DNA from 4 places in the Thermobifida halotolerans genome. Region 1 is predicted to be linked to each of the others. Evidence: riboswitches for the same ligand, from Rfam matches in the RefSeq annotation. Region 1 holds a riboswitch; each other region holds the start of a gene.
What was found. A riboswitch is a leader RNA that binds a small molecule or an ion and turns the genes downstream of it on or off. The one in region 1 is predicted to bind thiamine pyrophosphate.
Positions count from the first base shown of each region.

Region 2: it holds a riboswitch for thiamine pyrophosphate, as region 1 does, so the genes downstream of both, thiD (bifunctional hydroxymethylpyrimidine kinase/phosphomethylpyrimidine kinase) here and thiO (glycine oxidase ThiO) in region 1, are expected to answer to the same signal.
Region 3: it holds a riboswitch for thiamine pyrophosphate, as region 1 does, so the genes downstream of both, NI17_RS23915 (ECF transporter S component) here and thiO (glycine oxidase ThiO) in region 1, are expected to answer to the same signal.
Region 4: it holds a riboswitch for thiamine pyrophosphate, as region 1 does, so the genes downstream of both, tenA (thiaminase II) here and thiO (glycine oxidase ThiO) in region 1, are expected to answer to the same signal.

Region 1 covers NZ_CP063196.1:582,461-585,711, forward strand. The annotation lists gene NI17_RS02590 (thiazole synthase) at 1-400, opposite strand, end outside; gene thiS (sulfur carrier protein ThiS) at 402-602, opposite strand; gene thiO (glycine oxidase ThiO) at 599-1,774, opposite strand; TPP riboswitch at 1,768-1,878, opposite strand; gene NI17_RS02605 (Rv2175c family DNA-binding protein) at 1,999-2,358, shown strand; gene thiE (thiamine phosphate synthase) at 2,424-3,080, shown strand.
Region 2 covers NZ_CP063196.1:3,149,216-3,152,466, forward strand. The annotation lists gene NI17_RS14105 (DUF368 domain-containing protein) at 177-1,136, shown strand; TPP riboswitch at 1,282-1,380, shown strand; gene thiD (bifunctional hydroxymethylpyrimidine kinase/phosphomethylpyrimidine kinase) at 1,371-2,177, shown strand; gene NI17_RS14115 (alanine/glycine:cation symporter family protein) at 2,352-3,251, opposite strand, start outside.
Region 3 covers NZ_CP063196.1:5,407,893-5,411,143, forward strand. The annotation lists gene glgP (alpha-glucan family phosphorylase) at 1-1,124, shown strand, start outside; TPP riboswitch at 1,496-1,601, shown strand; gene NI17_RS23915 (ECF transporter S component) at 1,708-2,313, shown strand; gene NI17_RS23920 (ABC transporter ATP-binding protein) at 2,318-3,251, shown strand, end outside.
Region 4 covers NZ_CP063196.1:4,264,820-4,268,070, forward strand. The annotation lists gene NI17_RS19135 (hypothetical protein) at 1-353, shown strand, start outside; gene tenA (thiaminase II) at 417-1,124, opposite strand; TPP riboswitch at 1,109-1,216, opposite strand; gene NI17_RS19145 (pyridoxamine 5'-phosphate oxidase family protein) at 1,344-1,781, opposite strand; gene NI17_RS19150 (response regulator) at 1,823-2,488, opposite strand; gene NI17_RS19155 (NAD-dependent succinate-semialdehyde dehydrogenase) at 3,158-3,251, opposite strand, start outside.

The DNA of each region.
Region 1 (3,251 bases):
GCCGCTCGGCGGCGTCCAGCAGCTCCACCGGGTCGGGTAGCAGGGTGCGCTCGTCGGCGACCACCTCCAGCTTGACCCAGTCGGTCCGCAGCGCCTCGCGGCCCAGCCGGGCGGTACGCAGGGCGTCGACCGCGGTGAAGCAGCCCGCCGTGTTGGGCAGCGGCCGGATGCCGTTCTCCCGCAGCACGTCCCAGACCGATCCCTGGGCGCTCGGGTCGACCCGGCGCATCGCCACGGTGGTCAGCTCGGTGCCGGAGGCGCGCAGCGCGTCGGCCAGCACCCGCAGCGACGGCGCGCCACCGGTGCCCATGATGAGCCGGGAACCGAACTTCTGCCCGGCGATCACCAGGGGATCCTCGGCGACGCCGGAGCGGGGTGTCTCGGCCACGGTGTCGGTCATGTCAGCCTCCCTGGACCGCGGTGAGCACGTCGACCCGGTCGCCGGGGGACACCACGGTCTGCGCCCAGGCGGTCCTGGGCACCACGTCGTCGTTGAGCGCGACCGCCACCCCGGACTCCGCGCTGGTCAGTGAGCGCACCACGTCGGCCACGGTGGTGTCCGGATCGAGTCGGCGCTCCTCGCCGTTGATGATCGCGTTCACGGTCGTTCGACCCCTTCCGATGGTGAGGTGGCGGACGGGATGCGATCCGCCGCGAGATGGTCGGCGTACCCGGGCAGCCGCCCCGTGGCCAGGGCCTCGGCCATGGCGTCCCCGGTGGCCGGGGTGAACAGCACCCCGTGCCGGAAGTGCCCGACGGCCAGGTGAAGTCCCCGCACCCGGGTGGGCCCCAGCAGCGGCTCGTTGTCGGGCGGGCCGGGGCGCAGCCCCACGCAGGTCTCGGCGATCTCCAGTTCGGTGACCCCGGGAACCAGTTCGCGGGCGTCGCGCAGGATCTCCCAGACCCCGCCGACGGTCAGCCGGGTGTCGAAGCCCATCTCCTCCTGGGTGGCGCCCAGGACGATCTCACCGTCGGCGCGCGGCACCAGGTAGACGGGAGAGCCCCTGACCAGGCCGCGCACCGTGCGGGCCACGACCGGCTCCGCCCCGGCCGGGGTGCGCAGCCGCAGCAGTTGCCCCTTGACCGGCCGTAGCGGGGGCACCACACCGGCGGGCAGTCCGGCGATCCGGGAGGTCCACACGCCCGCGGCGAGCACCACCTGGCCCGCGTCGACGGTGGCGCCGCCGCCCAGGGCCACGCCGCGCACGGTGCCGCCGTCGACCACCACCCGCGTGACCCGGTCGGTCACGAACACCGCGCCGCGCGCCGCGGCGGCCGAGCGCAGCGCCGCGGCCAGGCGGCGCGGGTCCACCGAGTGGTCGTCAGGCGCCAGGATGCCGCCGCGCACCGAGGGGGCCAGCATCGGTTCGAGACGGCGGCACTCACGCGAGGTGAGACGCTCGGTCCTGACGCCGAGCCGGTCGCGCACCTCGCCCAGTTCGGTGAGCGTGGCCAGGTCGTCGGGGTCGAAGGCCACCTGGAGGGTGCCTTCGGTGCGGTAGCCCGGGTCGACGTCGGTGTCCTCGGCGAGCTCGGCGACGAAGCCGGGGTAGCGGTCCCGGGAGCACAGCCCGAAGCGCATCAGCGACTCCTCGCCGAAGACCGCCTCGGTCGCGGGGGTCAGCATGCCCGCGGCCACCCCCGACGCGGCGCCCGGCTCCTCGGCGCAGACCACGGTCACCCGCATGCCCAGGCGGGACGCCCGCCAGGCGGTGACCAGACCGATCAGCCCGCCCCCGACGACCAGTACGTCCGGGGATGAGCGCGTGTCCACAACGCTCCACTCCCTTCGCCGGTATGACCCGGATCAGGTTCTGCGGTCGGAGGCTGGCAGCCTCCCTCTCAGCCGGGTTCCACCCGGCTCCCGCGGGGATTTCGCTTCCGTCCGCATTCTAGGTCGCCCACGCACAGGCGGGGAAAAGACCCGATGAGTACGCCCAAAGCGATCACGGGCGGTGAGGGGAGGCGTCCGGGCGCGGGGTGTGGGAGATTGGAGCCGTGACCCAGATCGATCGTGACACCGATGCTCTCGTGGGTGAGTGGCTCACGCTCAGGCAGGCGGCCGCGGCGCTCAACGTCAGCCCCAACCGCGTCAAGCAGATGATCCGCGAACACAAGCTGCTGGGCGCCACCCGGGCGGGGGAGGTCTCGGTGCCCGCCGCGTTCGTCGTCGACGGCACCACCCCCAAGGGCCTGCAGGGGACGCTCACCCTCCTGGCCGACAGCGGCCTCACCGAGGAGGAGGCGCTGCGCTGGATGTTCACCGCTGACGACAGCCTCCCGGGCACCCCCATCGAGGCCATCCGGTCCAACCGCGGCACCGAGGTGCGCCGCCGCGCCCAGGCGCTGCTGCTGTAGATGGTCGGCGCCGGGAACCCTCCGCGGCACGGTGGTCCCGGCGCCAGGAGCGACGGAGGGAAGACGTGGACCAGACCCTGCGGGAACGGCTCGCCGCAGCCCGGCTGTACCTGTGCACCGACGCCCGCACCGAGCGGGGCGACCTCGCCGAGTTCCTCGAGGAGGTGCTGGCCGGGGGCGTGGACATCGTGCAACTGCGCGACAGGAACCTGGACGTGCGCAAGGAGATCACCGCGTTGGAGACCGTGCGCGAGGCGTGCGAGCGCCACGGGGCGCTGGTGGCGGTCAACGACCGCGCCGACATCGCCCACGCGGTCCACGCCGACGTGCTGCACCTGGGCCAGCGCGACCTTCCGGTGCACCACGCCCGCGCGATCCTCGGCGACCGCCCGCTGATCGGCCGCTCCACCAACACCGCGGAACTGGCCGCGGCGGCCGACCGCGAGGAGGGCGTCGACTACTTCTGCGTCGGTCCGGCGTGGGCCACCCCCACCAAGCCGGGACGCCCCGCGGCCGGTCTCGGCGAGGTGGCGAAGGTCACCGCGTCCGGTCCGACCCGTCCCTGGTTCGCCATCGGCGGTATCGACCTGGACAACCTCGACCAGGTGCTGGCCACCGGAGCGCGCCGGGTCGTGGTGGTGCGCGCCATCACCGAGGCCGAGGACCCGCGCGCGGCGGCCGCCGAGTTCAAACGCCGCCTGACGCAGGCCGGGACGCGCTGAGGAGCCGAAACGCCCGCTGAGCGGTCCGACCGCTCAGCGGGCGGGCACGCCGTACTTGTGGATCGCCGGGGCCTGGGCGGCCAGGATCAGCCCCTCGTGCCGGGCCCGGGCGGCGAGCATCCGGTCGAAGGGATCGCTGTGGTGGCGGGGGAGCGCTCCGGCGCGCGGTCC
Region 2 (3,251 bases), 2.6 Mb from region 1:
GCCGTGTCAGCCCGCTCCGCCCTACACTTGGTGCCTGCCTGCCGGACCACATCGACCTCCCCGCGAGCGCACCGCGCCAGGCAGCCCTTCCGTTTCCGCTGGGCGTCGACACCCCGCACCCGCCCCGGCACGGTGCGGGACGTGCCCGACTCCCCTTTCACGACGAGAAGTAGGACATGGCGAAGTCAATCGGCACCCATCTGCTCAACGGCGTGCGCGGCGGCCTCATCGGAACCGCCGAAGTCGTCCCCGGTATCAGCGGCGGAACCGTCGCGCTGATCACCGGCGTCTACGAGACGCTCATCGGCTCGGCGGGCCACGTGGTCAGCGGGGTCAGACTGCTGGCCGCCGACCTCGTCCGCGGCAGGGGCCTGGCCCGCGCCCGCGAGGAGTTCGGCAGGGCCGACTGGGGGACCATCCTCGCCCTGCTGGTGGGCATGGCCCTGACCGTGCTGGTCGCGGCGAGACTGCTCGCCCCCCTGGTCGAGCACAACCCCCAGGAGTCCTACGCCCTGTTCTTCGGGCTGGTGCTGGCCTCCCTGTGGGTGCCCTACTCGGCGTCCGGGCGGCACTGGAGGATCGGCGACTACCTGATCGCGCTCGCGGTGGCGGCGGCCGCGTTCTTCCTGACCGGCCTGCCCCCCTCCGAGGTGGAGCCCAACCCCCTCATCGTCATGGGCGCCGCCTCGGTCGCGATCTGCGCGCTGGTGCTGCCGGGGGTCTCGGGCTCGTTCTTCCTGCTCACCTTCGGCCTGTACACCACGACGATGGACGCGATCAACAACCGCGACCTCGGCTACATCGCCACCTTCGCCGCGGGCGCGATCATCGGCCTGGCCCTGTTCGTCAAACTGCTGCAGTGGCTGCTGGACCGGTTCCACCACCTCACCCTGGTGGTGATGACGGGACTGCTGGCCGGATCGCTGCGGGCGCTGTGGCCGTGGCAGGACGAGGGCCGCGGCCTGCTGGCCCCCCAGGACAACCTCGTGCTGTGCGCCGTGCTGGCCCTGGTGGGCGCGGCCCTGGTCATCGGCATCATCCTGGTCGAGTACCGGCTGACCGCCCGCGGTGGGCAACCGTCCGGGCCCGCCTCTCCCTCCGTCCGGTCCGGGGACAGCGACGAGGTCCTGCACTGATCCCGCCGCCCGTACCGGCGTCGGGGAGCCGAGGCCGCCGGCCCCCTCGGGCCGGGGCGCCCTGAAGGCCCTCTCCCGGCCTCCCGCACCGCTCGCGCCGCCCCTCCGCGCCGTCGGAGGGGCGGCGTCGCGTTGCTAGCCTTGCCCTGTGGGCGCGGGGTGCCGACCCTCCCGGTCGGCTGAGAGAACACCCGCTGAACCTGAACTAGGTAGTACTAGCGGAGGGACGTCCCGGTGAGTCACAACATCCTGTCCATCGCGGGCACCGACCCCAGCGGCGGAGCGGGCATCCAGGCCGACCTGAAGGCGTTCTCGGCGCTCGGCGGCTACGGCATGACGGTGGTGACGGCACTGGTCGCGCAGACCACCACCGGTGTCAGCGAGGTGCACGACGTTCCGGCCGCGTTCGTGCGCAGCCAGCTCGACACCCTGCTGACCGACGTGCGGGTGGACGCGGTCAAGATCGGCATGCTGTCCAACACCGAGGTCATCGAGGTGGTGGCCGCGGCGATCGACGCCTACGACCTGCCCAACGTGGTCGTCGACCCGGTGATGGTGGCCAAGAGCGGCGACCGCCTGCTGGCCGCCGACGCCGTGGAGGCGCTGCGCACCGAACTGCTTCCCCGCGCCGACCTGATCACCCCCAACCTGCCCGAGGCCGCCGACCTGCTGGGCGAGGCCGAGGCCGCCGACGAGGCGCAGATGCGCTCCCAGGCCGAGCGGCTGCTCGCCCTCGGCCCCCGGCGGGTGCTGCTCAAGGGTGGCCACCTGTCCGGCGCCACCAGCACCGACCTGCTGCTGTCGGCCGACGCCCCCGCGGAGGTCCTGACCGCCGAACGGGTGTCCACCACCAACACGCACGGGACCGGGTGCACGCTGTCCTCGGCGGTCGCGGCGCTGCGCCCGCAGCGGCCCACCTGGTCGCAGGCGGTGCGCGAGGCCAAGGACTACCTCACCGAGGCACTGCGCCACGCCGACGAACTCGAGGTCGGCAAGGGCAAGGGGCCGGTCCACCACTTCCACGCCTGGTGGGGCAGGTAGGTCTTCTCGCCCCCGGCCCGCTGGGCCAGGGACCGCTCCGGTTCGTCGGCGCACCCGGGGCGCCCCGGTCCGGACACCGCACACAGCGGTGCGGGCGGGTGGGAACCCCGGGGTTCCCACCCGCCCGCACCGACTCACCCCCGCAGGGCTGGTCCCTCCGGGCCCGGCCGCGGCCTAGGACTTGACGTCCACCAGGTCGGGGTCGCGCCAGTTGGGGTTGGCGAAGTACTTCTTGGTCTCGGCGACGACGATCGGCGACAGCAGCAGCAGACCGAGCAGGTTGGGCAGCGCCATCAGCCCGTTGGCCATGTCGCTGAACGTCCAGACCAGGTTGAGCTCGGTGGTCGCGCCGACGAACACCACGGCCACGAACACCAGGCGGAACGGCACCACCGCGACCCGGCCGAAGAGGTAGTCCATGCAGCGCTCGCCGTAGTAGCACCAGCCGACGAGCGTGGTGAAGGCGAAGAACACCACGGCGATCGCGACGGTGTACTCACCGAGCGGCGCCAGCGCCGGGGAGATGCGGCTCAGTCCCTCGGCCATGCCCAGGGAGGTCATCAGCGAGCCGTCGTCCCTGCTGCCCTGTTCCCAGGCCCCGGTGACGATGATGACCAGGCAGGTCATGGTCACCACGACGATGGTGTCGATGAAGGTCTGGGTCATGGAGACCATGGCCTGGCGGACGGGCTGGTCGGTCTTCGCCGCGGCCGCGGCGATACCGCCGGTGCCCAGACCGGACTCGTTGGAGAAGATGCCGCGCGCCACGCCCTGCTGGATCGCGAACAGCAGCGCCGAGCCGAGCAGGCCACCCGTGGCCGCCGCACCGCTGAAGGCGTCGGTGAAGACCAGGACGAGCGCCGCCGGGATCTCCGGGACGTGCACGATGAGCACGACCACCGCGATGAGGATGTAGGCGACGATCATGATCGGCACGACGCCCGCGGCGAACCGGCCGATGCTCCTGATACCGCCCAGCACGACCGCGCCCACGACGACGACCATCACGGCCCCGGTGACCCAGGTGGGGACCGACCACACGCTGCCCAACTGGGCCGCCACGGTGTTGGCCTG
Region 3 (3,251 bases), 630 kb from region 1:
CGCTCGACCCCGACGTCCTCACCGTCGGCTTCGCCCGCCGGGTGCCCTCCTACAAGCGGCTCACCCTGATGCTGCGGGACCGGGAGCGCCTCGCCGCGCTGCTGCGCCACCCCGAGCGGCCCGTCCAGATCGTCATCGCGGGCAAGGCGCACCCCGCGGACGAGGGCGGCAAGCGGCTCATCCAGGAGATCGTGCGCTTCGGCGACGACCCCCGGGTGCGGGACCGCATCGTCTTCCTGCCCGACTACGACATGGCGCTGGCGGCCGCGCTGGTGCGCGGTTGCGACGTGTGGCTGAACAACCCGCTGCGCCCGCTGGAGGCGTGCGGCACCTCCGGTATGAAGTCCGCGCTCAACGGCGGCCTCAACCTGTCGGTCCGCGACGGCTGGTGGGACGAGTGGTTCGACGGCTCCAACGGCTGGGCGATCCCCACCGCCGACGGCGTGAGCGACCCCGACCGGCGGGACGACATCGAGGCCGCGGCACTGTACGACCTGTTCGAGGAGCAGGTCGCGCCGCTGTTCTACGACCGGGACGAGGCCGGACTGCCCAAGCGGTGGCTGGAGATGGTCAAGCACACCCTGGTCTCGCTGGGGCCCAAGGTGCTGGCCACCCGCATGGTCCGCGAGTACGTGGAGCGCCTCTACCAGCCCGCCGCGGTCTCCTCCCGGCGGCTCGTCGCCGACGGGCAGCGCGGCGCCCGCGAGCTGGCGGCCTGGAAGCGGCGGGTCCTGCACGCCTGGCCGGGGGTGCGCATCGAGCACGTCGAGGTGGCCGGCAAGGACGGACCGCCGCAGCTCGACGGAGAGCTCGTGGTGCGGGCCACCCTCGTGCTGGGCGGGATCGACCCCGAGGACCTGAGCGTGGAGGTGGCCCTGGGCCGCGTCGACGAGGCCGACGAACTGGTGGAGCCGTCCTTCACCGAACTGACGCCCCTGGAGGACCGGGACGTCGCGCCACCCCTGGTGCGCTTCGCCGGGACGGTCCCGCTGGACCGCGCGGGCGCGTGCGGCTACACGGTCCGGGTGCGGCCCAGGCACCCGCTGCTGACCCATCCGGCCGAGATGGGCGTGGCCGTGGTCCCCGAGCCCGCCACCGGGATCGGCGGTCTGGTGCTGCGCTGATCCGCCCGGCCCGCCCGGCCCGCCCGGCCCGCGCGGGCCGGGCTCAGCAGCGCCTGGACGGGCGGGGGTGCGCGCCGAGCAGTCGGCCAGCCATGTCGCTGGGGGCGGCGACCTCGTCGGAGGCCAGGGGGCGGAGAAGCGCTGCTCGGCGTCGTCGTGCGTCCCCTCGAACAGACCGTCGCCGACACCGCGGCCTGGTACCGCGCCCACGGCCGCCCTTCCCGGCCACCGGCCGCTGACCCGTCTTCCGCCCCGAGAGGAACCGCGACCCCACCCGCCCCGAACGCCACACCGCCGCGGCGGCCCGGACCGGGAAACGGCCGGGGCGGCTTGACCCGCGGCGCGGGCGTACGGCCATAATGATGGGGACAACCGAACGACAGGGGAGCGCCTCAGCGCTGAGAGTGCGGCACAGCCGCAGACCCTTACACACCTGATCTGGGTAATGCCAGCGAAGGAAGTCGTGGGAACCGCCACCGGTGGCGTGCTCTCGCGCACCGGTGCTCCCGGTGCGCACCACCCACACCGCCGGTGTGCGCTCTTGGCCGCAGAGCCCTCCGTCATGCGCGAAGGGACGACGACCATGACCACCCCGGCCGACCCCCAGTCCGGGCGAGACCTCAAGACCCTGCTGAACTGGCGCACCGTGGACATCGTGGTGGCCGCCGTCATCGGCGTCGCCGTCGGCATCGTGTTCTGGCTGTGGAGCGCGCTGTGGAGCGCCACCACCGGCCTGTTCGCCTTCTTCCCGCCCGCCCAGGCCGTCCTCTACGGCATGTGGATGGTGCCCGGAGTCCTCGGCGGGCTCATCATCCGCAAACCCGGTGCCGCCCTGCTGACCTCCCTGGCGGCGGCCTCCCTGGAGATGGTCCTGGGCACCGCGTGGGGAACGGCCGTGCTGGTCTCCGGTGCCCTCCAGGGACTGCTGAGCGAACTGGCCTTCCTCGCCCTCGGCTACCGCCGCTGGGGCATGGGCGCGGCCGTCCTGGCGGGAGTCGCCGGGGGAATCTCCCCGGCCATCCGGGACAACATCACCTCCCACATCACCTGGCCGCTGTCCCACCAGATCGCCTACGGGGTGATCGTGCTGATCAGCGCGGGCGTCATCGCGGGAATGGGCTCCCGGGTCCTCACCACGCGCCTGGCCGCGGCCGGGGCGCTGGCCCCCTTCCCCTCCGCGCGGGGATGACCCGGTGTCCGCCGCGAACCGCGACGGCGGCCCCGGCGCGCGCGTCGAACTCTCCGGCTGGGGCTGGAAGCACGCCGGGCGCGCCGAGTACACGCTGCGCGATGTCGACCTGGTGATCGAGCCGGGCGAGCGCGTCCTGCTGCTGGGCGCGTCCGGCGCGGGCAAGAGCACCCTGCTGCACGCGCTCGCCGGACTCGCCGGACCCGACGGCGCCATCAACGGGGAACAGGAGGGCCGCCTGCTCGTCGACGGGGAGCCGGCGGCCCGGCGGCGCGGCGCGATCGGCCTGGTGGCCCAGGACCCCGAAAGCCAACTGGTGATGGCCCGCGCCGGGGACGACGTCGCGTTCGGACCCGAGAACCTGGGTGTGCCCCGCGCGGAGATCTGGGCGCGCGTGGACGAGGCGCTCGCACGCGTCGGCTTCCCCTACGGGCGGGCGCACTCCACGGCGGCGCTGTCCGGCGGCGAGAAGCAGCGGCTGGTCATCGCCGGAGTACTCGCCATGCGGCCCCGGATGCTGCTGCTGGACGAACCCACCGCCAACCTCGACCCGGCGGGCGCGCGCCTGGTCCGCGACGTCCTCGCCCGACTGCTGGACGACACCGAGGCCACCCTGGTGCTGGTCGAGCACCGCGTCGCCGACGTGGTGGACCTGGTGGACCGGGTCGTGGTCGTGGAACCGGGCGGCGGGGTCGTCGCCGACGGCGAGCCGCGCGCCGTCTTCGCCGAGCACGGCCGCTCCCTCGCCGCGGGCGGGGTGTGGGTGCCCGGTCTCGACCCCGTGCCCCGCACGTGGGCCGCCCCCGGCGGCCCCGCGCTCGTCGAGGCCGTGGACTGCTCACTGCACACCCCCGGCGGGCCGGGCCTGGGCCGCTTCCGGCGGTCCAGGCCAGTCCTGCACGACGTGAACGTCACGGTCGACGCGGGCACCGCCACCG
Region 4 (3,251 bases), 1.8 Mb from region 1:
ACGAGATCGTCGACATGAGCGCGCCGGTCGTGGAGTCCGAGGACGAGCCGATGGTGTCGGGCGACCTGGCCGTGCTGCCCGAGGGTAAGGACACCCTCCAGGTCATGCTCGACGAGATCGAGCACCAGTCCATGGTCCACCAGGGTGAGGTCGAGTCGCTCCTCGGCGGGGCCACCGAGCAGACCTCCACCAGCGACACCGTCGGCTCGGTCACCGGCTCCGCGCCGGGCGTCGTGCCGCAGCGCGGCGCCGCTCCCGCGCAGCCCGCCGCCGAGGACCCCGCCAAGTCGCTGGGCCTGTCCACGGAGGGCCTGGTGGGCAAGGGTCTGCTGGGTGAGGGCCTGCCGCTGTAGCCACCGTCGACGGGACGGCCCGGGGTGTGCCGGCCGCGCGGACCGGCACACCCTCCAGAAGAATCAGGTCCCGTTCGGAGGAGTCCAGTCCTCCAGGGACCACGCCATCTCCCAGAACCGCACCTCGTAGTGGCAGCTGGCCACGAACGCACGCTCGATCCGCTCCCGCTCGGCGGGACCGGCCTCGGCGGCCAGCACGTCCAGCCGGGAACGCAGCGTGAGGAGCTTCTCCGTCATGGAACGCTCGACGTAGAAGTCCCACCAGCCGTGGAAGGGGTGGTCGGCGGCGAGAGGAGTCTCCTCGGTGAAACGCCTCGCCGCCCACAGGTAGGTCCACGGGCACGGCAGCAGCGCGGCCAGCAGCACGCCGAGCGTGTCGTGCCCCGCCGCCGTCATGTGGTTGATGTAGGCCTGCGCGCTGGGAGCGAGCCGGTCGACCTGCGCCTCCTCGTAGGAGACGCCCGCGTACTCGCACAGCGCCTCGTGTGCCCGGCTCTCCTCACCGAGGATGAAGGCGGCGCTGTCGTGGAAGAACCGCATCCACTCCCGGTCGGGCGACAGCGCCAGTCCCAGGCCGTAGCAGCGGACGTAGGCGGTCAGGTACTGGTGGTCCTGACCGACGTAGTGCAGCACCTGCTCCTTGGCCAGGGTTCCCTCGCGCATGCCCTTGAGGAAGGGATGCTGGTAGAAGGCTTCGAACAGGTCCGAGTGCCGACGCCCCAGGTCGGCGGTGAAGCCGGTCTCATCGGCGGCAACAGGAAGTACGCCCACCGTTCCTCCGCTCGTGCTAACGAGATCAGGTTCGACGGGTTCGGGCCCGCGGCCCGTCTCAGTCCCCGTATGGGACACCCCGCGTGGTTACGTCCGCCACTCTAGCCGTTCCGCTCCGCGTCCGACAGTGAGGGGTACGCGATGGCCGCCGGACCGGCCGAGCGGGCGGTCGCCGCCGGCCCCGGGGAAGGGGGATCGACGGAGGAGCCGCGGAGGAGGTCAGCGCCTCGTCGGGATGCGCCGCCCGGTGACGATGTCGGTCACGATGCGGATGTAGTGCGAACGGGACCCCGGCGCCCAGGGGTTCAGCGGCAGCGCCTCCAGCACCGCCCGCTCCGCGGGGTCGTCGACCGCCCGGCCGAGACCGATCACCATGACCGACCAGCCGGTGCGTTCCGTCACGTCGTAGTCGTCCACCTCGAACGCGACCACCGTGTCCTGGGTGGCCTGCGCGAGCTTGGACCCGGGCGACGTGCGGATGATGATGTCCGTTCCCAGCATGGCGAAGTTGACCGGCTGGACGGCGGGGAGCGCCTGGTCGGTGAAGACGATGCGTCCGATCGGGGCCTGGGACAGCAGCCGCAGGCACTCCTCCCGTGCGAGCACCTCCAACCCGGCCGTGTCGGTGGCGACCGCGTTGTGCCCCTCCACGTTCATGCGTGTTTTCCCTTCTGAGCGCTCTGTCCTCCCGGGGAGAGTCAGATCTCGTTCTTCGCCCGCAACTGCGCGACGAGCACCGCCGCCTGGGTGCGACGCTTGAGGTCGAGCTTCCCCAGGAGGCTGGAGACGTAGTTCTTCACGGTCTTCTCCGCGAGGAAGAGCCGCTCCCCGATCTGCCGGTTGGTCAGGCCCTCCCCGATGAGGTCGAGGATCTGCCGTTCCTGCGGGGTGAGCACGGCGAGCGGGTCGGGCCTGCCGCTGTTCTCACGCAGCCGCTCCAGCATGCGTCCGGTGCTTCGCGGATCGAGCAGCGAACCGCCCGCCGCGACCGTGCGCACCGCTCCGACCAGGTCGGATCCGTGGATCTGCTTGAGCACGTATCCGGCGGCGCCCGCCATGACCGCTTCGAACAGCGCCTCGTCGTCGGCGAAGGAGGTGAGCATCAGGCAGGCGATCTCGGGGTGACCGGACCGGATCTCGCGGCACACCTCGACCCCGGAACCGTCGGGCAGCCGCACGTCGAGCACCGCCACGTCCGGCCTGACCACGGGAATCCGGTGCAGCGCCCGCTCCGCGGTACCGGCCTCGCCGACCACCCGCAGGTCGCCCTCGTCCTCCAGCAGCGAGGCGACGCCTCTGCGCACCACCTCGTGGTCGTCGACCAGAAACACCCTGATCGGGTCAGGCGTGCTCGCCTGCGGCATGGCTGCCTCCCTGGTTCTGTCTCCTCCCTTCGACCGTAGCGGCCCCGGTGCGGGGGCGCCGCGCCGAACGACTCGATTACCACTGCCAAAGGTCCCGAACCCGGTGCCCGCCACCCGGTGGAGCCCTCTCGGGCGCACCGGAGGCGCGGGAGAAAAAAGTTTCCGGCTGGGGAATGATGCGAGTAGCCACCCTGTTGTGCAGGGTGTGGGTCGGTGCGGTAGCAAGTGTCCCCCGGGCTCCAACCCTTAGCCTTCGCGGAATACCGCGTCCGGACACCACCTCGGTGGCGTCCCGGACGGTCTCCGGAGCCGCGTTGCGCACTCCGCCGTGAGGCGACCGCCGCACCAACCCACAGCAGTGAAGACCCCGCCGGCGACCTCCCGCCCACGGGCGCACCGGAGGCGCGGGAGAAAAAAGTTTCCGGCTGGGGAATGATGCGAGTAGCCACCCTGTTGTGCAGGGTGTGGGTCGGTGCGGTAGCAAGTGTCCCCCGGGCTCCAACCCTTAGCCTTCGCGGAATACCGCGTCCGGACACCACCTCGGTGGCGTCCCGGACGGTCTCCGGAGCCGCGTTGCGCACTCCGCCGTGAGGCGACCGCCGCACCAACCCACAGCAGTGAAGACCCCGCCGGGTTCGCCCGGCGGGGTCTTCGCGTCTCACCGGTCGGTCACAGTCCGGCGATGCCGACGTACTTGGTCTCCAGGTACTCGTCGATGCCGACGGTTCCGCCCTCGCGTCCCAGCCCGGACTGCTTGACTCCC